Regions from separate parts of the Kitasatospora sp. MMS16-BH015 genome, predicted to be linked through region 1. Evidence: predicted binding sites of a transcription regulator. Region 1 holds the regulator's gene; each other region holds the start of a gene.

Region 1 (6,920 bases):
CCTCGCCGCCGTCCAGGCCCACCACCAGCACCCGGCCGTCGTGCGAGGCCACCGCCAGCCGGGCGCCGTCCGGCGAGACGGCCAGCTCCACCGCGCGGCCCAGCTGCCCGGCGGCCAGCCGCCGCCGCTCGGCGCCGAGCGCAGCCGGGGCGTACTCGACCGCGTCCTCGCCCTCGGCGTCGCTCACCCAGAGCGCGCCCTGCTCGCCGCCCTCCGGCGGGGCGGGCACCACGGCCACCAGCCGGGCCCGCACCCCGGGCTCCTCGCTGATCACCCGGGCCGGGCCCTCCCGGTGGGTCAGCCAGTGCACCGTGCCGCGCACCTGGGCCACCGAGGCCCGCCCGGTGTGGTCCGGCGCCGATTCGTCCAGCTGCCCGGCAAGCGGGTGCGGGCGCCGGCCCGTGCGCGGGCCGGCCAGGTCCACCTCGATCCGGCGCGGGGCGGCTCCCGCCAGGTCGTCCAGCAGCCAGAGCTCGCCCGCCCGGTGCCAGACCACCCGACGGCCGTCGGTGGTCGCGTCCCGGGCGTAGAACTCCGTGGAGTCGCCGTGCCGGCGCAGGTCCTCGCCCTCCGGCGTGCTGGAGTACAGCTGCCCCACGCCCTCGTGGTCGGAGAGGAAGGCGATCCGCTCGCCGATCCACATCGGCGCGGCGATGTTGCCGCCGAGCCCGGCGTGCACCCGCTCGAACTCGCCCGCCCCGATCCAGAGTTTGCCGACCTGCCCGCCCCGGTACCGCTTCCAGCGGGCCGGGTCCGTGCTCGACGCACTCAGCAGCAGCGCCCGCGGCCCGCCCGGCTCCAGCGCCAGCCCGCCGATCGGCCCGTACGGCAGCCGCTCCGGCTCGCCGCCGTCCAGCGGCAGGGCGTACGACCAGGTGCGGCGGGCCGTGCTGTGCCCGGCCGCCGTGACGGCGACCGGGCGGCCGTCGGGCAGCCACCCGCGCAGCGCGGTGGTCGCGCTCCCCCAGTACGTCAGCCGCCGCACCTCGCCCCCGGCCACCGGCGCCACGTGCACCTCGGGACGCCCGTCCCGCAGCGAGGTCCAGGCCAGGCTGGCCCCGTCCGGCGAGAACCTCGGCCCACGCACCGGCACTTGATCCGCCGTCACCCGCCAGGCCCGCCCCCCCTCCAGCGGAGCCAGCCAGACATCGTCCTCGGCGACGAAGGCGACCAAGTCGCCGGACACGTGCGGGTATCGCAGGTAAGAACTCACGAGCGCCACTCTAAGCAGCAAGTGTTTGCCGTATCCAGGAGTTGCACCATCCAGGGGCGCGGGGAACGGCGCGGCCAGCCATGCAAGGTCCGCACTCTTACACTCATGCCCTCGTTGCACTATCCGTTGACGGTGCAACTGGCTGCGCGGGCGAGATGACTCGAAGGCTTCTTCCGACTTCGCGCAGTTCCCCGCGCCCCTGATGTGCTGACCCAGAGTGCCTATTGCCAGCGTCCGGAGTGGGCCAAGAGCAGGGCACCCGCCGCCACGCCTGCCGTGGAGGTACGCAGGACGGAGGGGCCGAGGCGGTGGGGGTGGGCGCCGGCCTCGGCGAAGGCCGCCAGTTCGTCCGGGGAGATGCCGCCTTCGGGGCCGACGATCAGGACCAGGTCGCCGGCGGGCGGGAGGGAGGCCGTCGCCAGGGGGAGCGAGCCCTCCTCGTGGAGGACGGCCGCGAAGGCGGCCCCGGCGAGCAGGGGGGCGAGCTGACGGGTGGTCATGAGGTCGCGGACCTCGGGGAAGCGGAGTCGGCGGGCCTGCTTGCCGGCCTCCTTCGCGGTGGCGCGCCACTTGGCCAGGGCCTTGGCGCCGCGGTCGCCCTTCCACTGGGTGATGCAGCGGGAGGCGGCCCAGGGGATCACCACGTCGACACCGACCTCGGTCATGGTCTCGACGGCGAGTTCGCCGCGGTCGCCCTTGGGGAGGGCCTGGACCACCACGATCCGGGCCGGGGCCGGCGGCTCCTCGCGGACCTCGGCGACCAGCACGTCCAGCGCGTCCTTGCCGTGCACGGCCGCGACCGAGCCGTGCACGCCGAGGCCGAGGCCGTCCGCCAGGGTGACGGCCTCGCCGGGCTCCAGGCGCTTCACGGCGGCGGCGTGCCGCCCCTCGGGGCCGTCGAGCCGGAGCAGCACGCCGGGGGCGGCCCCCGCCAGCCGCTCGGTCTCGACGACGAACACGGGCGCGGTCATGGCACTCCTCGGTGCAAGGGCATCGGTACAGAAAAAACGGCCCCCGCACCGGACGTGCGGCGCGGGGGCTCGAAGCGGGACGGACAGCGGCGGCCTACCGGCCGTTGAACGCGTCCTTCAGCCGGGAGAACAGGCCCTGCTGGCCGGGGGCGAAGGTGCCCGAGGGGCGCTCCTCGCCGCGCAGCAGCGCGAGGCGGCGCAGCAGCTCCTCCTGCTCGGGGTCGAGCTTGGTGGGGGTCTGCACCTCGACGTGCACTATCAGGTCGCCCCGGCCGCCGCCGCGCAGGTGGGTGATGCCCCGGCCGTGTAGCGGGATGGACTGGCCGGACTGGGTGCCGGGCCGGATGTCCACCTCCTCGACGCCGTCCAGGGTCTGCAGCGGCACCTGGGTGCCGAGCGCCGCGGCGGTCATCGGGATGGTGACCGTGCAGTGCAGGTCGTCGCCGCGCCGCTGGAAGGTCGGGTGGGTGGTCTCGGCGATCTCGACGTAGAGGTCACCGGCCGGGCCGCCGCCGGGGCCGACCTCGCCCTCGCCGGCCAGCTGGATCCGGGTGCCGTTGTCGACACCGGCGGGGATCTTGACCGTGAGGGTGCGGCGGGCGCGGACGCGCCCGTCGCCGGCGCACTCGGGGCACGGGGTCGGGACGACGGTGCCGAAGCCCTGGCACTGCGGGCAGGGGCGCGAGGTCATCACGTTGCCGAGGAAGGAACGGGTCACCTGGGAGACCTCGCCCTTGCCGCGGCACATGTCACAGGTCTGCGCCGAGGTGCCGGGAGCGGCGCCCTCACCGGAGCAGGTGGTACAGGTGACGGCGGTGTCGACCTGGAGCTCCTTGGTGGTGCCGAACGCGGCCTCCTCCAGGCTGATCTCCAGGCGGATCATCGCGTCCTGGCCCCGGCGGGTCCGCGAGCGCGGTCCGCGCTGACCGGCCGCCGCGCCGAAGAAGGCGTCCATGATGTCGGAGAAGCCGAAGCCCGCCGCGCCCGCGCCGAAGCCGCCGGCGCCACCGCCGCCGTTCGGGGAGAGCGGGTCGCCGCCGAGGTCGTAGACCTGGCGCTTGGCCGGGTCGGAGAGCACCTCGTAAGCGGCGTTGATCTCCTTGAACCGCTCCTGCGTCTTCGGGTCCGGGTTGACGTCCGGGTGCAGTTCACGGGCGAGGCGCCGGAACGCCTTCTTGATCTCGTCCTGCCCCGCATCCCGTCGGACGCCGAGTACCGCGTAGTAGTCCGTGGCCACCAAATGCTCCGCTTGTTCCGCCTGTTGAAGTGCTGCGACTGGTCACCGGGCCCCACGGCCCGGTTGGTCCTCTACGATTCGGCCAGGATCTGGCCGACGTACCGTGCCACCGCACGCACCGCCCCCATTGTGCCCGGGTAGTCCATCCGGGTCGGGCCGATCACGCCCAGCTTCGCCACGCTCTCGTCGCCCGAACCGTAACCGACGGACACGACCGAGGTGGAATTCAGGCCCTCGTAGTCGTTCTCCCGGCCGATCCGGACCGTCACCCCGGCGTCGGGCGTCTCACCCAGCAGGCGCAGCAGCACCACCTGCTCCTCCAGGGCCTCCAGGACGGGCTGGATGGTGAGCGGGAAGTCGTGGCCGAACCGGGTCAGGTTGGCCGTGCCGGCCAGCATGATCCGCTCCTCGTTCTGCTCGGCGAGCGTCTCGAAGAGGGTGGCCAGCACGGTGGTGACGGTGGCCCGGTCGGGCGGCTCGAAGGCGGCCGGCAGGTCGTCGAGCAGGGCCGGCACGTCGGGCAGCCGCTGGCCGCCGGCCCGGCTGTTGAGCCGGGCCCGCAGGTCGGCCAGCACCGTCTCGCCGACCGGGCCCGGGCAGTCGACCATCCGTTGCTCGACCCGGCCGGTGTTGGTGATCAGCACCAGCATGACCTTGCTCGGGGCCAGCGCCACCAGCTCGACGTGCCGCACGGTGGAGCGGGAGAGCGAGGGGTACTGGACCACGGCGACCTGCCGGGTGAGCTGCGCGAGCAGCCGCACGGTGCGGGCCACGGTGTCGTCCAGGTCGACCGAGCCGTCCAGGAAGTGCCGGATGGCCCGGCGCTCCGGGGCGCTCATCGGCTTGACCTCGGCCAGCCGGTCGACGAACAGGCGGTACCCCTTGTCGGTGGGGATCCGCCCGGCGCTGGTGTGCGGCTGGTGGATGTACCCCTCCTCCTCCAGCGCCGCCATGTCGTTGCGCACGGTGGCCGGGGAGACGCCGAGGCTGTGCCGCTCGACCAGCGCCTTGGAGCCGACGGGCTCCTCGGTGCCGACGTAGTCCTGCACGATGGCGCGCAGCACCGAGAGCTTGCGGTCGTCCAACGGCCGCTCGCTGAACATGGCACGCACCTCCGTCTTCGTCCGTTGAGCTGACAGCGCTTCCTACTGCTTGCAGCGTCTCCTCTGGCACTCCGGAAGGCAGAGTGCCAGCACCGTACCAGCCAGTGTAAGGCCCGCCCACCACCGCAGGAACGGCCCGCCCGCGTGATCCTCGTCCGATTCGCGCTCGTTCCGCGCGGCATTCCTCCCGCTTTCGCCCGGCCCGGGCGCACCCCGGGATCCGTCCGGCGCGGGGCGGTGCCCGCGCGGTCGCGGGGTGGCAGCATCGAAGACGGACAGTGATATCGGCAGTTCTCACGAAGGAGCAGCGATGTCGGCGTCACCTCAGCACTCCCGTTTCGCCCCCGACCGCGGACTCACCGGTCGGATGGTCCTCACCATGTTCGTGATCGGGCTGCTCTATGTCGGCTTCACCGGGGTGCTGATCGTCCTGCTGCGCGGGGCGTGGCCGCTGGTGGTGCTGATCTCCGGCGGGCTCTTCGTCGCCCAGTTCTGGTTCAGTGACAAGATCACCGAACGGGCGATGGGCGCCCACGAGGTCACCCCCGAGCAGTACCCGCAGCTGCACGGCACCATTGACCGGCTCTGCGCCCTCGCCGACATGCCCAAGCCCCGGGTCGCGGTGGCCGACACCGACATGCCGAACGCCTTCGCCACCGGCCGCAACCCGCAGAACGCGGTGGTCTGCGTCACCACCGGCCTGCTCCGCCGACTGGAGCCGGAGGAGCTGGAGGGCGTGCTCGCCCACGAGCTCTCGCACGTCGCGCACCGGGACGTGGCGGTGATGACGGTGGCCGGCTTCCTCGGCGTGCTCGCCGGGATGATGACCCGGATCGCGCTCTACGGCGGCTTCTACGGGGGCAACAACCGCAACAACAACGACCAGAACGCGGCCATCGCGATGCTGATCATCCCGCTGGTCAGCATGGTGGTCTACGCGATTAGCTTCCTGCTCACCCGGCTGCTCTCCCGCTACCGCGAGCTGGCCGCCGACCGCGCCGCCGCCCAGCTCACCGGACGGCCCAGCGCGCTCGCCTCGGCGCTGACCAAGGTGACCGGCCAGATCGCCGCCATCCCGAGCAAGGACCTGCGCGCCTCACAGGCGTACAACGCCTTCTACTTCGCCCCCGCGCTGAGCGCCCGGGAGGCCGCCACCCAGCTGATGTCCACCCACCCCTCGCTGGAGAAGCGGCTGGCGCAGCTGGGCAAGATCTCCGCCGAACTCGGTCAGTGAGGATCACTTCATGGGTTTCCTGGACGCACTCTTCGGCCGCACCAAGCCGGTCAAGCCCGATCTCGACCAGCTCTTCGGCATCCCCTCGGCCGCCCTGACGCTCGAGGCCGGGGCCGGCTTCAAGCCCACCGGCCTCGGCTCGGTCTGCTTCGCCGCCGTCGAGGGCGGCGCCTTCGTCGAGGTCCAGCGCCAGGTCAGGGCCCTGCTCGACGCCGACACCGCCACCGGCGGCGTCCCGGTCGAGGCCAGCCAGGACGGCTACGGCTACTCCTGGCTGCTCGCCCGCCACACCCCCGAGGAGCTCCCCGACCTGGTCAACGACCTGCACGCCGTCAACAGCGAGCTCGAGGCCAACGGCTTTGGCCCCCAGCTGCTCTGCTCGATCGTGGGCTTCCGCAACGACTCCGGCCAGTCGCTCGGCCTGGTCTACCTCTACAAGCGCGGCAGCTTCTATCCCTTCGCCCCGATGCCGGGCGGCGGCGAGAAGCGCAACAGCCCCCTGGAGCTCCAGATCAAGGCCCTCCTCCCCAACGACCTCCGCCTCGAACCGGACCTCACCCGCTGGTTCCCGGTCTGGGGCGCACCGGGGCTCTGACTCATGACCCAGGTTGACCCTGACACGGTGTGAGGCGGTTGGCTGCTCCCACCGCCCGGTGACCACCGGCGCGGCTCCGACCGCCTCGAAGGGTCTCCCCGTGCTCGGCTACACCGGCTCCGGTCCGTACTGCTTCACCAACTCGCTGGCCATGGTGCTGGGGGCGGAGGCACCCTCCACCGCCGTGATCGAGACGCTGACCGGCTCGCCGTTCGGCGCCCAGCTGATCGCCGGCGAGCTGCCGCTGTTCGACCCGTACGGCTGGCACCCGGAGATCGGGCTGGACTCGGCGATCGAGCTGCTCGGCTGGGTCTGCGAGCGCAGCGCGGGCGGCGGCCCGGCCGGGGCGCTGGAGCGGCTGCGGGCCGCCTGCGCGAGCGGGCCCGCGCTGGTCGGGCCGGTGGACATGGGTCTGCTGCTCTACCAGCCGGGCACGCCGAACGCCGAGGGCGGGGACCACTACGTGGTGGTGCTCGCGGCCGACGAGCGGGAGGTGGAGCTGCACGATCCGCACGGCCACCCCTACGCGACGATGCCCACCCCGGCCTTCCTGGCCGCCTGGGAGGG
Region 2 (6,920 bases), 750 kb from region 1:
GTGCACCGGCCGGCCGAGCTCTCCCCCGAGGTGCAGGCGGTGGGTGCCGGTGCGCTGCTCTACCCGGACAGCTTCCCCGGTGCCACCGGGCCCGAGCACGTCTCGGCCGGGGCGCTGGCCGACTTCGTCGTCACCGAGCTGGCCGCCGGGCGCGAGCTGCTGCCGAACCGGCCGCTCTACCTGCGCCGGCCGGACGCCCAGGTGCCGGCCGGCTACAAGGCGGTGCTGCCCGCGTGAGTGGGTTCAGCCTTCGGCCGATGCGGTGGTGGGACCTCGGGCCGGTGCTGGAGCTGGAGCTGGAGCTCTTCCCGGACGACGCCTGGTCGGCCGGGATGTTCTGGTCCGAGCTGGCCGAGGCGCACCCGGGCGGGAGCCGGCACTACACGGTGGCCGAGACGCCCGCCGGTGAGCTGGCCGGCTACGCCGGGCTGATGGCCGGGCGGTTCGAGGGCGACGTGCAGACCATCGCGGTGGCCGAGGGCCACCAGGGCGCGGGGCTCGGCGCCGCGCTGCTCACCGATCTGATCACCGAGGCGACCCACCGGGGCTGCGAAGAGGTGCTGCTGGAGGTGCGGGCCGACAACCCGCGCGCGCAGCGGCTCTACGAGCGCTTCGGCTTCGAGACCATCGGCATCCGACCCGGCTACTACCAGCCCGCCGACGTGGACGCGCTCGTCATGCGCCTGGAACTGCCCGCACCCGATCTGAAGGACCCCCGCCATGGCTGACGAACCGCTCGTCCTCGGCATCGAGACCTCCTGCGACGAGACCGGCGTCGGCATCGTCCGCGGTACCACCCTGCTTGCCGACGCGGTGGCCTCCAGCGTCAACGACCACGCCCGGTACGGCGGCGTGGTGCCCGAGATCGCCAGCCGGGCGCACCTGGAGGAGATGGTCCCGACCATCCAGCGCGCGCTGGACACCGCCGGGATCAAGGCGAGCGACCTGGACGGCATCGCCGTCACCGCCGGGCCCGGCCTGGCCGGGGCGCTGCTGGTCGGGGTGAGCGCGGCCAAGGCGTACGCCTGGGCGCTGGACAAGCCGCTGTACGGGGTGAACCACCTGGCCTCGCACATCTGCGTGGACCAGCTGGAGCACGGGCGGCTGCCCGAGCCGACCATGGCGCTGCTGGTCTCCGGCGGGCACTCCTCGCTGCTGCTCAGCTCGGACATCACCACCGACGTGCGCCCGCTCGGGGCGACCATCGACGACGCGGCCGGCGAGGCCTTCGACAAGGTGGCCCGGGTGCTCGGCCTGGGCTTCCCGGGCGGCCCGGTGGTGGACCGCACGGCCCGCGAGGGCGACCCGAAGGCGATCAAGTTCCCGCGCGGCCTGAGCGGCCCGAAGGACCCGGCGTTCGACTTCTCGTTCTCCGGTCTGAAGACCGCCGTGGCGCGCTGGGTGGAGGCCAAGCGGCGGGCGGGCGAGGAGGTGCCGATCGCCGATGTGGCCGCGTCCTTCCAGGAGGCCGTCACCGACGTGCTGACCCGCAAGGCGGTCAAGGCCTGCCGGGAGAACGGCGTCGACCACCTGATGATCGGCGGCGGCGTGGCGGCCAACTCCCGGCTGCGGGAGATGGCCCAGCAGCGCTGCGACAAGGCGGGCATCGTGCTCCGGGTGCCCCGGCCGGGCCTGTGCACCGACAACGGCGCGATGGTCGCGGCGCTCGGCTCCGAGATGGTCTGGCGCAACCGGCCGGCCTCCGACTTCGACCTGTCGGCGGACTCCTCGCTGCCGGTCACCGAGGTCTCGGTACCCGGCCATGTGGATGTGCACGCCGCCGCGCACGAGGCGCTCAAGTGACCACCACCGCGTGGATGTGGGAGGCCCGGGCCGCCGAGGGCCGGGCTGCCGAGCTGCGCGAGTGGGCCGCAGCCGAGGCCGTGCCCGCCGTGCGCGGGGCGGCCGGGCTGACCCGGACCGAGCTGTTCACCGCCCCCGGCGAGCGCGTGCTGGTGATCACCTGGTGGACGGGGGAGCCGGTGGCCCTGCCGGAGCCGCCGGCGGGCCTGTTGGCCCGGCCGGTGCACCGGTGGAGCTTCACCAGCGAGCTCGTGGAGTAGGCCGGCGTCCAGCCGGGGAGCCCACTGCGCTGCGCCCCGGCTGCCCGGCACAGGCTTGGCGGCTGCGCCACGCGGGCGCCTCGCGTGAACCGACGGCCCACCCGGTAGCGTCTGCCTGTCTGAGAGTCGGCCGGATGGATGCTGGGAGTGTCGTGAACCGCAGGACGAAGATGTACGCCGTGGGGGCCCTGGCCCTGCTGGCCACCACGACCGCCTGCGGCAGCGGGAGCAGCTCCGCGGCGAAGACCTCGGTGCCCCCGGCCACCCAGCCCGGCAGCGCGGCCCCCGGCACCCCCGCCCCGGCGCAGAGCTCGGCCGCGCCCAGCGCCGACGGCGCCGTCTCGGCGGCGGCCTGGAAGAAGTGGGGCCTGCAGCCGCTGGCCCCCGCCCCGGCCGCGCCCGCCGACAAGCCGATCAAGCTGACCAAGACCGGCCAGGTGCCGGTCTTCAGCGACGTGCCGACCAAGGACAAGGTCGTCTTCGTGACGCTCGACGACGGGGCCGAGAAGGACCCGAAGTTCGTCGAGATGATGAACGACCTCAAGGTGCCGATCACGATGTTCCTGACCAAGGACATCATCAAGAACGACTACGGCTACTTCAAGCCGCTGCAGGCCCTCGGCAACCGCATCCAGAACCACACCGTCGACCACCCGCAGATGAGCAAGGTCTCGGCCGCCAAGTCCAAGAGCGAGGTCTGCGACGACCAGACCGCGCTCACCCAGCAGTACGGCACCCCGCCGCTGCTCTTCCGCCCGCCCTACGGCGACGGCGCCAACACCACGCAGCTCAACACCTCGGTGCAGGAGTGCGGGCCGCGGGCGATCGTGCTCTGGCGCGAGTCGATGCAGATCCACGACATGCAGTACCAGGCGGCCGACAAGAAGCTGAAGCCCGGCGACATCATCCTGGCCCACTTCCGCGGCCCGAAGGACCTCAAGGGCGAGACCATGACGGAGATGTTCGGCGAGCTGCTCGCCCGGATCCAGGAGCAGGGCTTCTCGGTGGCCCGCCTGGACGACTACATCCAGGCTCCCTAGCCGACCGGCTGACCGAGCATCATGAGGTGGCCGTTGCCCAGCCTGCTGAGGATGACGGTCACCGTGTGCGGCCCGCTCGGCTTGAGCTGACGGCGCAGCTCCTCGGGGGTGACCCCGATGCCGCGCTTCTTGATGACGACCGTGCCGACCTGCCGTTCGCGCAGCAGCACCTTGAGCTTCTTGACGTTGTACGGGAGCACGTCGGTGAGCTCGTAGGCGTGCGCGAGCGGGGTGGGCACCAGCTGGTCACTCGTCAGGTAGGCGATCATCGGGTCGATCAGCCGGCCGCCGACCGCCTCGGCGATCTCGGGCAGCAGCCGGGCCCGGATCGCGGCGCCGTCCGGCTCGTACAGGTACCGGCCGACCGGGCCGGGCTCCGGGTCGGGGCGGGTGCCGCCGGCCAGGCTGTGCGGGCCGGGCAGCAGGGTGGCCCGGTACTGCCCCGGCGCGTCGGTGCCGAACCAGATCACCGCCTCCTTGACCTCGCCGTGGTCGGAGACCCACTCCGCCTCGGCCTCCTCGGGCACGGCCTCGTGCGGGATGCCGGGGGCCACCTTGAGCGCGCCGTACGGGGTGCGGCGGGCGGCCTCCAGGGCCCAGGAGAGCGGCGGGGAGTACGCCTCCGGGTCGAAGACCCGGCCCCGGCCGGTGCGGCGGGCCGGGTCGGTGAAGACCGCGTCGTAGCCCGTCACGTCCACCTCGGTGACGTCGGCCTCGCGGACCTCGATCAGCTCCGAGAGGCCCAGCGCGGCGGCGTTCGCCGCGGCCACGGCGCAGGTCAGCGGGTCGCGGTCGACGGCCAGCACGGCGACCCCGGCCCGGGCCAGTGCGATCGCGTCCCCGCCGATCCCGCAGCACAGGTCGGCCAGCCGCTTCACCCCGAGCGCGGCGAACCGCCGCGCCCGCCACTCGGCCACCGGGCGGCGGGTGGCCTGCTCGACCCCGTTGGGCGTGAAGTACATCGCGGCGGCGTCCGCGCCGAACTTCGCGCCCGCGCGCTGGCGCAGCCGGGCCTGGGCGAGCGCGGCGGAGACCAGCTCGGCCGGGTGCTCGCGGCGCAGCCTGGTGGCCAGCGCCAACTCCTGCCCGGGGTCGAAGTCACGCAGCTCGGCGAGGAGGGCCTGCCCCTGGTCGGTCAGCAGGGCCCGGAACGATTCGATCTCCACGCCGACCATTGTCGCCGCAAGCCGACGGGCGCGCCGTTGGCACTCTGGTTGACTGAGTGCTAACCGCGCCCTATGGTCGTTCCTGGCACTCCCCACCGGGTGAGTGCTAACGCGATCGAGCGTCCCTGACCCCCGCGACGGCAGGTGCGCACCAGCGGTCGCCACCTACCTGAAGAACAACCCCGTAATCTCCGAAGGGGAACTCGGACGTGACCACCGCCAGCAGCAAGGTTGCCATCAAGCCGCTCGAGGACCGCATCGTGGTCCAGCCGCTCGAAGCCGAGACCACCACGGCCTCCGGCCTGGTTATCCCGGACACCGCCAAGGAGAAGCCCCAGGAGGGCGTCGTCCTGGCCGTCGGCCCGGGCCGCTTCGAGGACGGCCAGCGTCTGCCGCTCGACGTCGCCGTCGGCGACGTCGTCCTGTACTCCAAGTACGGCGGCACCGAGGTCAAGTACAACGGCGAGGAGTACCTCGTCCTCTCGGCCCGCGACGTTCTGGCCATCGTCCAGAAGTAAGCGGCACCCGTCGTAACCAGCCCGCCCCGGATCTCCGTGTCAGCACTGACAAGGGGCCGGGGCGTGCTTGTTGGCCAACGTTTCGATCCCTAAGGAAGCATCAGACATGCCGAAGATCCTTCAGTTCGACGAGGACGCCCGCCGCTCGCTGGAGCGCGGTGTCAACAAGCTGGCCGACACCGTCAAGGTGACCATCGGCCCCAAGGGCCGCAACGTCGTCATCGACAAGAAGTTCGGCGCCCCGACCATCACCAACGACGGTGTGACCATCGCCCGCGAGGTCGAGCTCGACGACCCGTACGAGAACCTCGGCGCGCAGCTGGTCAAGGAGGTCGCCACCAAGACCAACGACGTCGCGGGTGACGGCACCACCACCGCCACCGTGCTGGCCCAGGCCCTGGTCAACGAGGGTCTGCGCAACGTCGCCGCCGGCGCCGGCCCGGCCGCCCTGAAGAAGGGCATCGACAAGGCCGTCGCCGCCGTCTCCGAGCACCTGCTCTCCATCGCCCGCGAGATCGAGGGCAAGGACGACGTCGCCGCCGTCGCCTCCCTCTCCGCCCAGGACCCGCAGGTCGGCGAGCTCATCGCCGAGGCGATCGACAAGGTCGGCAAGGACGGTGTCATCACCGTCGAGGAGTCGAACACCTTCGGCGTGGAGCTGGCCTTCACCGAGGGCATGCAGTTCGACAAGGGCTACCTCTCGCCGTACTTCGTCACCGACGCGGAGCGTCAGGAGGCGGTCCTGGAGGACCCGTACATCCTGATCAACCAGGGCAAGATCTCCTCGATCCAGGAGCTCCTCCCGCTGCTCGAGAAGATCCTGCAGGGCGGCTCCTCCCGCCCGCTGCTGATCATCGCCGAGGACGTGGACGGCGAGGCGCTCTCCACCCTGGTGGTCAACAAGATCCGTGGCACCTTCAACGCCGTGGCCGTCAAGGCCCCCGGCTTCGGTGACCGCCGCAAGGCGATCCTCGGCGACCTGGCCGTCCTCACCGGCGGCACCGTCATCTCCGAGGAGGTCGGCCTCAAGCTCGACCAGGCCGGTCTGGACGTGCTGGGCTCCGCCCGCCGCGTGACCATCACCAAGGACGAGACCACCGTCGTCGACGGCGCCGGTGACGCCGAGGCCGTCGCGGGCCGCGTCGCCCAGATCAAGGGCGAGATCGCCAACACGGACTCGGACTGGGACCGCGAGAAGCTGCAGGAGCGCCTGGCGAAGCTCGCCGGCGGCGTCTGCGTCATCCGCGTCGGTGCCGCCACCGAGGTCGAGCTCAAGGAGCGCAAGCACCGCCTCGAGGACGCCATCTCGGCGACCCGCGCCGCGGTCGAGGAGGGCATCGTCGCCGGTGGTGGCGCCTCCCTCGTGCACGCCCAGAAGGTGCTCGCCGACGGCCTGGGCCTGTCCGGCGACGAGGCCACCGGTGTCTCGGTCGTCCGCAAGGCGCTCGCCGAGCCGCTGCGCTGGATCGCCCAGAACGCGGGCCTCGAGGGCTACGTCATCACCCACAAGGTCGCGGAGCTGGAGGCCGGCTTCGGTTTCAACGCCGCCACCGGCGAGTACGGCGACCTGCTGAAGGCCGGCGTCATCGACCCGGTCAAGGTCACCCGCTCGGCCCTGGAGAACGCCGCCTCCATCGCCTCGCTGCTGCTCACCACCGAGACCCTCGTGGTCGAGAAGCCCGCCGAGGAGGAGGCCGCTGCCGGTCACTCGCACGGCGGCCACGGTCACTCGCACTGACCTCGTGCCGAACGGCCGAACGGCTGAACGGCTCACCGGAGGCCCGGCCCGTACCCTGTGAGGGGTGGGGCCGGGCCTCCGGCGTTCTCCGGTCGGGCCGGTCGATCAGTTCGGTTTTGTCTTCCTCAAAGCTTGCCTTATAACTGAGGCATGATCGAGGCCCGACACCTCCGCGTCCTCCGCGCCGTCGCCCGTACCGGGTCGTTCTCGGCCGCCGCCCGGGAGCTGGGCTGCACCCAGCCCGCGGTGAGCCAGCAGATGAAGGCGCTGGAGAAGTCCGTGGACACCCCGCTGGTGGTCCGCTCCGGCCGCGACATGCAGCTCAGCGAGGCCGGCAAGGTCCTCCTCAAGCACGCCACCGGCATCCTGGCCGGGCTCTCGGCCGCCGAGGAGGA
Region 3 (6,920 bases), 2.4 Mb from region 1:
GGCCGCACCCGGCGACCGGAGCGGCCCCCGCCCCGGCGACCCGAGGGGATCCCGCCTCCGCGCCACGGCCCGACGGCAGAATGGCCCCATGCCACCGAAGCCGCCCACCGCCGAAGACCGCGACATGCTCGACCGCTGGGCCGCCCTGCTCGGGCGCTGCGCCCCCGCCGACGCCAGCACCGCCAGCGCCACCGCCACCGCCACCGCCACCGGCCAAGCCGCCGACGACGACCAGGCCGCCGCCGGTACCGACCCCGAGCCCTACGGGCTGGACCTGCTCAAGCGCTGGTCCGAACCGCAGCGGCGCTACCACACCACCGCCCACCTGCGGGCGATGCTCGACCAGGTCGACCTGCTCGCCGAGCACGCGGAGGACGCGGACGCCGTCCGCCTGGCCGTCTGGTACCACGACGCCGTCTACCAGCCCGAGCGCAGCGAGAACGAGGAGCGCAGCGCCCGGCTGGCCCTGCGGGCGCTGGCCGACGCGGGCGTGCCGGATGCCCTGGCCGAGGAGACGGCCCGGCTGGTCCGCCTCACCGTCACCCACCACCCCGAGCCCGGCGACCGCAACGGCGAGGTGCTCTGCGACGCCGACCTGGCCGTGCTGGGCGGTTCCCCGGACGCCTACGCGGCGTACGCGGCGGCCGTCCGCGAGGAGTACTCCTTCGTGCCGCCGGAGGCCTTCCGCGAGGGCCGCGCGGCCGTGCTGCGCCAGCTGCTCGACCTCCCGGCGCTCTTCCGCACCCCGACCGCCCACGCCCGCTACGACGCCCCGGCCCGCGCCAACCTGGCGGCAGAGCTCGCCGAACTCACCCGGTAGGACCGCCCCGGCCCGACCGGGGGCTCAGCCCTCCTGGTAGGTGGCCTTCCGCCGCCGCAGGCCCGCCGCCGTCAGGCGGGCCACCAGCTCCTTGCTGCCGACCGGCTGCGCCCCGAGCCGCACGGCATCCTCGTACCACTTCGCGGGGATGTCGTAGTGGTCCCGTTCGAAGCCCTTCGCGGGAGCCCCGAGCCGGGCCGCGAACTCGTGCAGCTCGGCGTAGCTGACGTCGCTCACCAGGTGCGACCAGAGCTTCCCGTGGCCGGGCCAGGTGGGCGGGTCGATGAAGATCACTTCAGGTCCCCGACCGGCGCGACCACGACACCCCGCTTGCCGCACACCCAGTGCGGCTCGGGCCCCAACTCCGGCTCCACGCTCAGCGCGTGCGGGTCGTCCTCGGCCTCCGCGCACTCCACGCAGAGCGGCCACCGGCCGTACGTCTCCAGCAACTTGTCCTGCACGTCCTGGGCCACCAGCCCGAGCACGTACTCCACCCCGTCCGGCCACTGCTCCAACCACCAGCGCCGGTGCGCCACCGCCTCCTCCACCAGCGACACCACGGCGGCATCCGCCACGTCCCGGGCGGTCAGGTCGGCAAGGATCAGCGCACGGGCCCCGTGCAGCGCGGCTTCGATCTCAGGGGTGGTCATCCCCTCATTGTCGCGCAGTTCAGCTGGGCGCCGGGAAGGAGGCGGTGTCCAGCGTGACGCCGAAGGGCTCCGGCAGACTCACCGGCTTTCCGAACGGGGTGCGCAGACTCTGTCGGTAAGCACCGTCGGAGGGTTCGCAGAAGAGCGTCACGGTAGGGCCGGGCTGGTCGAAGCGGTCGATCAGCAGATACAGCGGGACCGGCCCGTGCGCGTAGCCCCACAGCTTCTTGGTACGGTCCTGCCGAGCCGTGCTTCGTGACGTGATCTCGATGGCCAGCAGGACGTCGGCTGCATCGATCGGGTCATCGTCCCTGCCGGTCTTCAACACCGCCACGTCAACCACGACAAGATCGGGGATGCAGAGCTTCTCCAGCCGCGGGATCTGGGTGCCGAGCGTCTGGTACACGCCAACCTCGTCCGGGACACACCGGAGCAGCGCCCGATGCACCTCGCCGGCGATCAGGTTGTGCCCGTTGTTCGGTGGTGGCACCAAGACGATCTGCCCTTCCTCGATCTCGGCGCGCCAGCCCTCCGGGACGTCCAAGTCCCGCCAGGTGTCCAGCAGGTCGGCCCACGCGTGGTCCGTCTCCACGGTCATCGCGGTCACCGTCGACCTCCTCTCGCCCGCACGACCCTGCTCGCCCTCACCGTAGCCACGCTCCGAAGCACCAGGACCTTCCATGTGCCCAGAGTCGCACGAACGGGTGACCGGCGGCAGGAAAGCCGCGAGGGCGGCCCCCGGAGTACCGGGAACCGCCCTCGCGGACGCAGCGAACTCGCCGATCCTGGAAGCAGGATCAGAAGTCCATGTCACCGCCCGGCATGCCGCCGCCGGCAGCGGCGCCGGCCTTCTCGGGCTTGTCAGCGATGACGGCCTCGGTGGTGAGGAAGAGCGCCGCGATGGAGGCGGCGTTCTGCAGGGCGGAGCGGGTGACCTTCGCCGGGTCGATGATGCCGGAGGCGATCAGGTCGACGTACTCGTTGGTCGCGGCGTTCAGGCCGTGGCCGGCGGGGAGGTTGCGGACCTTCTCCACCACGACGCCGCCCTCGAGGCCGGCGTTGACCGCGATCTGCTTGATCGGGGCCTCCAGGGCCACGCGGACGATGTTGGCACCGGTGGCCTCGTCGCCCTCGAGCTCCAGCTTGTCGAACGCGACACCGGCCTGCAGCAGCGCGACGCCACCACCGGCGACGATGCCCTCCTCGACGGCGGCCTTCGCGTTGCGGACGGCGTCCTCGATGCGGTGCTTGCGCTCCTTGAGCTCGACCTCGGTGGCCGCGCCCGCCTTGATGACGGCGACGCCACCGGCGAGCTTGGCGAGGCGCTCCTGGAGCTTCTCGCGGTCGTAGTCCGAGTCGCTGTTCTCGATCTCGGCACGGATCTGGTTGACGCGACCGGCGACCTGGTCGCTGTCGCCGCCACCGTCGACGATTGTGGTCTCGTCCTTGGTGATGACCACCTTGCGGGCGGTGCCCAGCAGGTCGACGCCGGCGTTCTCGAGCTTGAGGCCGACCTCCTCGGAGATCACGGTGCCACCGGTGAGGATGGCGATGTCGCCGAGCATGGCCTTGCGGCGGTCACCGAAGCCCGGGGCCTTGACGGCGACGGACTTGAAGGTGCCACGGATCTTGTTCACGACCAGGGTCGACAGGGCCTCGCCCTCGACGTCCTCGGCGATGATGACGAGCGGCTTGCCGCTCTGCATGACCTTCTCGAGCAGCGGCAGCAGGTCCTTGACCGAGCCGATCTTCGAGTTGGCGATCAGGATGTACGGGTCCTCGAACGAGGTCTCCATACGCTCCAGGTCGGTGGCGAAGTAGGCGGAGATGTAGCCCTTGTCGAAGCGCATGCCCTCGGTGAGCTCGAGCTCGAGGCCGAAGGTGTTGCTCTCCTCGACGGTGATGACGCCTTCCTTGCCGACCTTGTCCATGGCCTCGGCGATGAGCTCGCCGATCTGGGTGTCAGCGGCGGAGATGGAGGCGGTGGAGGCGATCTGCTCCTTGGTCTCCACGTCCTTGGCCTGCGCGAGCAGCTGGTCCGAGACGGCGGCGACGGCCTTCTCGATACCGCGCTTCAGGGCCATCGGGTTGGCGCCGGCGGCGACGTTGCGCAGACCCTCGCGGACGAGCGCCTGGGCGAGCACGGTGGCGGTGGTGGTGCCGTCACCCGCGACGTCGTCCGTCTTCTTGGCGACCTCCTTGACGAGCTCCGCACCGATCTTCTCGTACGGGTCCTCGAGCTCGATCTCCTTGGCGATGGAGACACCATCGTTGGTGATCGTGGGGGCGCCCCACTTCTTCTCAAGGACGACGTTGCGGCCCTTGGGGCCCAGCGTCACCTTGACGGCGTCGGCAAGCTGGTTCATGCCGCGCTCAAGGCCGCGGCGAGCTTCCTCGTCAAACGAGATGATCTTGGCCATCGGAAGTGGTCCTCCAGGACACGGTCGACTGCTCGGACCAGAGGTGCCCGCGACGGACGGCCCTGGTGTGCGGGGGTCATGTCCCCTGCCGCTCCCGGGGGCCTCACCGACCCGGTCCGTTGTCACTCTCACGCTGTGAGTGCTAACGCCAATGATTAGCACTCGGGGGTGCCGAGTGCAAGCCCATTCGGCCGACACGCACGTTGTCCCCGCAGACGGCAGCAGGCCCGCACGACGGGTGTCGTGCGGGCCTGCTGGGCGAGACAGTGAGCACCAGCTCGGGTAGAGCCGAGGCTCCGCAGTTCGGAAAGGTCAGACCGCAGGGGCACGGACCATGTCCGCCTGCGGGCCCTTCTGCCCCTGGGAGATCTCGAACTCGACCCGCTGGCCCTCTTCGAGGGTGCGGTAGCCGTCCATCTGGATCGCGCTGTAGTGGACGAACACGTCCGCACCACCGTCGACCGCGATGAAGCCGTAGCCCTTCTCGGCGTTGAACCACTTGACGGTGCCCTGAGCCATTCCGAACTCCCCTTGTGCTGTGCTGGCCCTTCACGGACCCGCAGGGATGCGGGCCCGGGTCTGTGGTCGGCCGAGACCGAGGTACCCCCCTGGGCCCCACCGAATACGTCGACCGCGGCTGAATGTATCCGGACAGACGCCCTCTGCAACAGGCCCAACTTCATGGAATTCCCTGACAGCTCACAGGGACGCACCGGGTGGAAAGCGGCAGAGCCACGCAATTCGCACCGGGCATAGCAGGGCGAAAGGAACACTTTGCCCGAAGATTTCTGACGGCAGCCTGACATCCTCCGCCCAGGACTACCGCACACACGTCTCAGCGGACGGACGCCCCTTGCGTATGCGATCGGCCGGAGGTGCGGGCACGGCCGCCCCCGGCCGAGGCCGTGGATGTGCCGGGAACGTGTCGAGGCGGAAGGAAAGGGCCCGCTTAAGTCGCACTCTACCCCGCGCCCGGAGGCGGAATTTCCCCCGGGCACGCGAACGCCACCCCCGAATGCGGAATTCATCATTCCGCTTTCGGGGGTGGCGAGGTGCGCGGGCCGGAAAAGGCGCGGGCCGCCCGCGGGCGGCTCAGCAGCCGCCGGCGACCGCCGGGATCACCGAGACGCTGGCGCCGTCCGCGACGGCCGTCTCGAGGCCGCTGTCGAAGCGCACGTCGTCGTCGTTGACGTAGACGTTGACGAAGCGGCGCAGCTTGCCCGTGTCGTCCAGGATCCGCGCGGCGATGCCCGGGTGGTCGGCCTCGAGGCTCTGGATGACCTCGGCGAGGGTGGCGCCCTCGGCGGTGACCTCGGCGGCCCCGCCGGTGTAGGTGCGCAGGATGGTGGGGATGCGGACGGTGGCGCTCATGCGATCAGGCTCCTAGCGGGGTCCAGTGACGGTTCAGGCGGAGGCGAGGCCGGCGGAGCGGAAGGACTCCAGGGTCGGGCGGATGACGGCCGTCATCCCGGCGTCGGAGACGGCGTCCAGGGTCTTCAGGCCGTCGCCGGTGTTGATCGCCACGGTCTCCTTGGCGGGGTCGAGCTGACCGGTCTCGACCAGCTTCTTCAGCACGCCGACGGTCACCCCGCCCGCGGTCTCGGCGAAGATGCCCTCGGTGCGGGCGAGCAGCTTGATCGCCTCGACCACCTCGGCGTCGGTGACGTGCTCCACCGCGCCGCCGGTGCGGCGGGCGATGTCGAGCACGTACGGGCCGTCGGCCGGGTTGCCGATCGCCAGCGACTTGGCGATGGTGTCCGGCTTGACCGGGCGGATCACGTCGAGGCCGGCCTTGAAGGCGGCGGCCACCGGGGAGCAGCCCTCGGCCTGGGCGCCGAAGATCTTGTACGGGCGGTCCTCGACCAGGCCGAGCTTGATCAGCTCCTGGAGGCCCTTGTCGATCTTGGTGAGCTGGGAGCCCGAGGCGATCGGGATGACGATCTGCTCCGGCAGCCGCCAGCCGAGCTGCTCGCAGATCTCGTACGCCAGCGTCTTGGAGCCCTCGCCGTAGTACGGGCGCAGGTTGACGTTGACGAAGCCCCAGCCCTCGCCGGCCGAGTCGCCGATCAGCTCGGAGCAGAAGCGGTTCACGTCGTCGTAGTTACCCTCGATGCCGACCAGCTCGCCGCCGTACACCCCGGCCATCACGACCTTGCCCTGCTCCAGGTCGTGCGGGATGAACACGCAGGACTTGAAACCGGCCCGGGCCGCCGCCGCGCCCACCGCACCGGCCAGGTTGCCGGTGGAGGAGCAGGAGAGGGTGGTGAAGTCGAAGGCGCGCGCCGCCTCGATCGCGCAGGCGACCACCCGGTCTTTGAAGGAGTGGGTCGGGTTGCCGGAGTCGTCCTTGACGTGCAGCTGGGCGGTGAAGCCGAGCTCGCGGCCGAGGTTGTCGGCCTTGACCAGCGGGGTCCAGCCCGGGTTCAGGTTGGGCTTGGAGGCCACGTCGGCGGGCACCGGGAGCAGCGGGGCGTAGCGCCAGATGCTGGCCGGGCCGGCCTCGATCCGGGCGCGCAGCTCCTCGGCGGGGGCGCTGCCGAAGTCGTAGGCGATCTCCAGCGGCCCGAAGCACTCCAGGCAGGCGAAGCTGGGGCCGAGCGGGAAGCGGGTGCCGCACTCGCGACAGGAGAGCGCCACGGCGGGGCCGAGGTCGACGGACGCGGGCGCTTCAGGGGTAGCGGTAGCCATGATGGCGGAGGCCTCTCTCCTCATCTTCCCCGTGACGCGGGCGCGCCACAGGACGGAATTGGCACCTGTCCCGCCGGGGCCTCGACCGCGATGGTCAGTAGCCGTGCGAGAAGGTTGCCGGGACGTCGACGGGCCGTTCCCTCAGTCCCTCTGGATGAGCTCTGTGAACTTGTGGTCATACTCCTGGGCCGACCCCGACGTGCGAAGGCGCGGGCCCAGTACGAAGACTGTATCCGAAGGCGTCGCAGTTCCAAGGGAGCGTCCGCCCAGCGAGATGACGGTGTCCGCCGCCGGCTGCCGGGCGGAACACCCTTGGGGGCGTGGCACCTTGTACCCACCGGT

The links. The regulator HrcA, encoded in region 1, represses chaperone genes, less so after heat shock. The targets are predictions, from matches to a motif close to TTNGCACTCNGNNNNNCNGAGTGCNAA.
Region 2: the regulator HrcA is predicted to act here: its motif matches at 4,306-4,332, upstream of groES (co-chaperone GroES).
Region 3: the regulator HrcA is predicted to act here: its motif matches at 4,046-4,072, upstream of groL (chaperonin GroEL).

Annotation. Positions count from the first base shown of each region.
Region 1 covers NZ_CP025394.1:2,701,986-2,708,905, forward strand. The annotation lists gene CFP65_RS11725 (S41 family peptidase) at 1-1,222, opposite strand, end outside; gene CFP65_RS11730 (16S rRNA (uracil(1498)-N(3))-methyltransferase) at 1,435-2,184, opposite strand; gene dnaJ (molecular chaperone DnaJ) at 2,279-3,421, opposite strand; gene hrcA (heat-inducible transcriptional repressor HrcA) at 3,493-4,524, opposite strand; gene htpX (zinc metalloprotease HtpX) at 4,835-5,758, shown strand; gene CFP65_RS11750 (hypothetical protein) at 5,769-6,353, shown strand; gene CFP65_RS11755 (hypothetical protein) at 6,454-6,920, shown strand, end outside.
Region 2 covers NZ_CP025394.1:3,447,301-3,454,220, reverse strand. The annotation lists gene tsaB (tRNA (adenosine(37)-N6)-threonylcarbamoyltransferase complex dimerization subunit type 1 TsaB) at 1-237, shown strand, start outside; gene rimI (ribosomal protein S18-alanine N-acetyltransferase) at 258-728, shown strand; gene tsaD (tRNA (adenosine(37)-N6)-threonylcarbamoyltransferase complex transferase subunit TsaD) at 721-1,803, shown strand; gene CFP65_RS14780 (hypothetical protein) at 1,800-2,063, shown strand; gene CFP65_RS14775 (polysaccharide deacetylase family protein) at 2,216-3,103, shown strand; gene CFP65_RS14770 (class I SAM-dependent methyltransferase) at 3,100-4,278, opposite strand; gene groES (co-chaperone GroES) at 4,479-4,787, shown strand; gene groL (chaperonin GroEL) at 4,894-6,525, shown strand; gene CFP65_RS14755 (LysR family transcriptional regulator) at 6,676-6,920, shown strand, end outside.
Region 3 covers NZ_CP025394.1:5,082,744-5,089,663, reverse strand. The annotation lists gene CFP65_RS22130 (hypothetical protein) at 125-820, shown strand; gene CFP65_RS22125 (DUF4031 domain-containing protein) at 845-1,114, opposite strand; gene CFP65_RS22120 (hypothetical protein) at 1,111-1,470, opposite strand; gene CFP65_RS22115 (Uma2 family endonuclease) at 1,490-2,068, opposite strand; gene groL (chaperonin GroEL) at 2,268-3,890, opposite strand; gene CFP65_RS22105 (cold-shock protein) at 4,203-4,409, opposite strand; gene CFP65_RS22100 (ubiquitin-like small modifier protein 1) at 4,983-5,261, opposite strand; gene thrC (threonine synthase) at 5,295-6,578, opposite strand; SAM riboswitch class I at 6,596-6,739, opposite strand.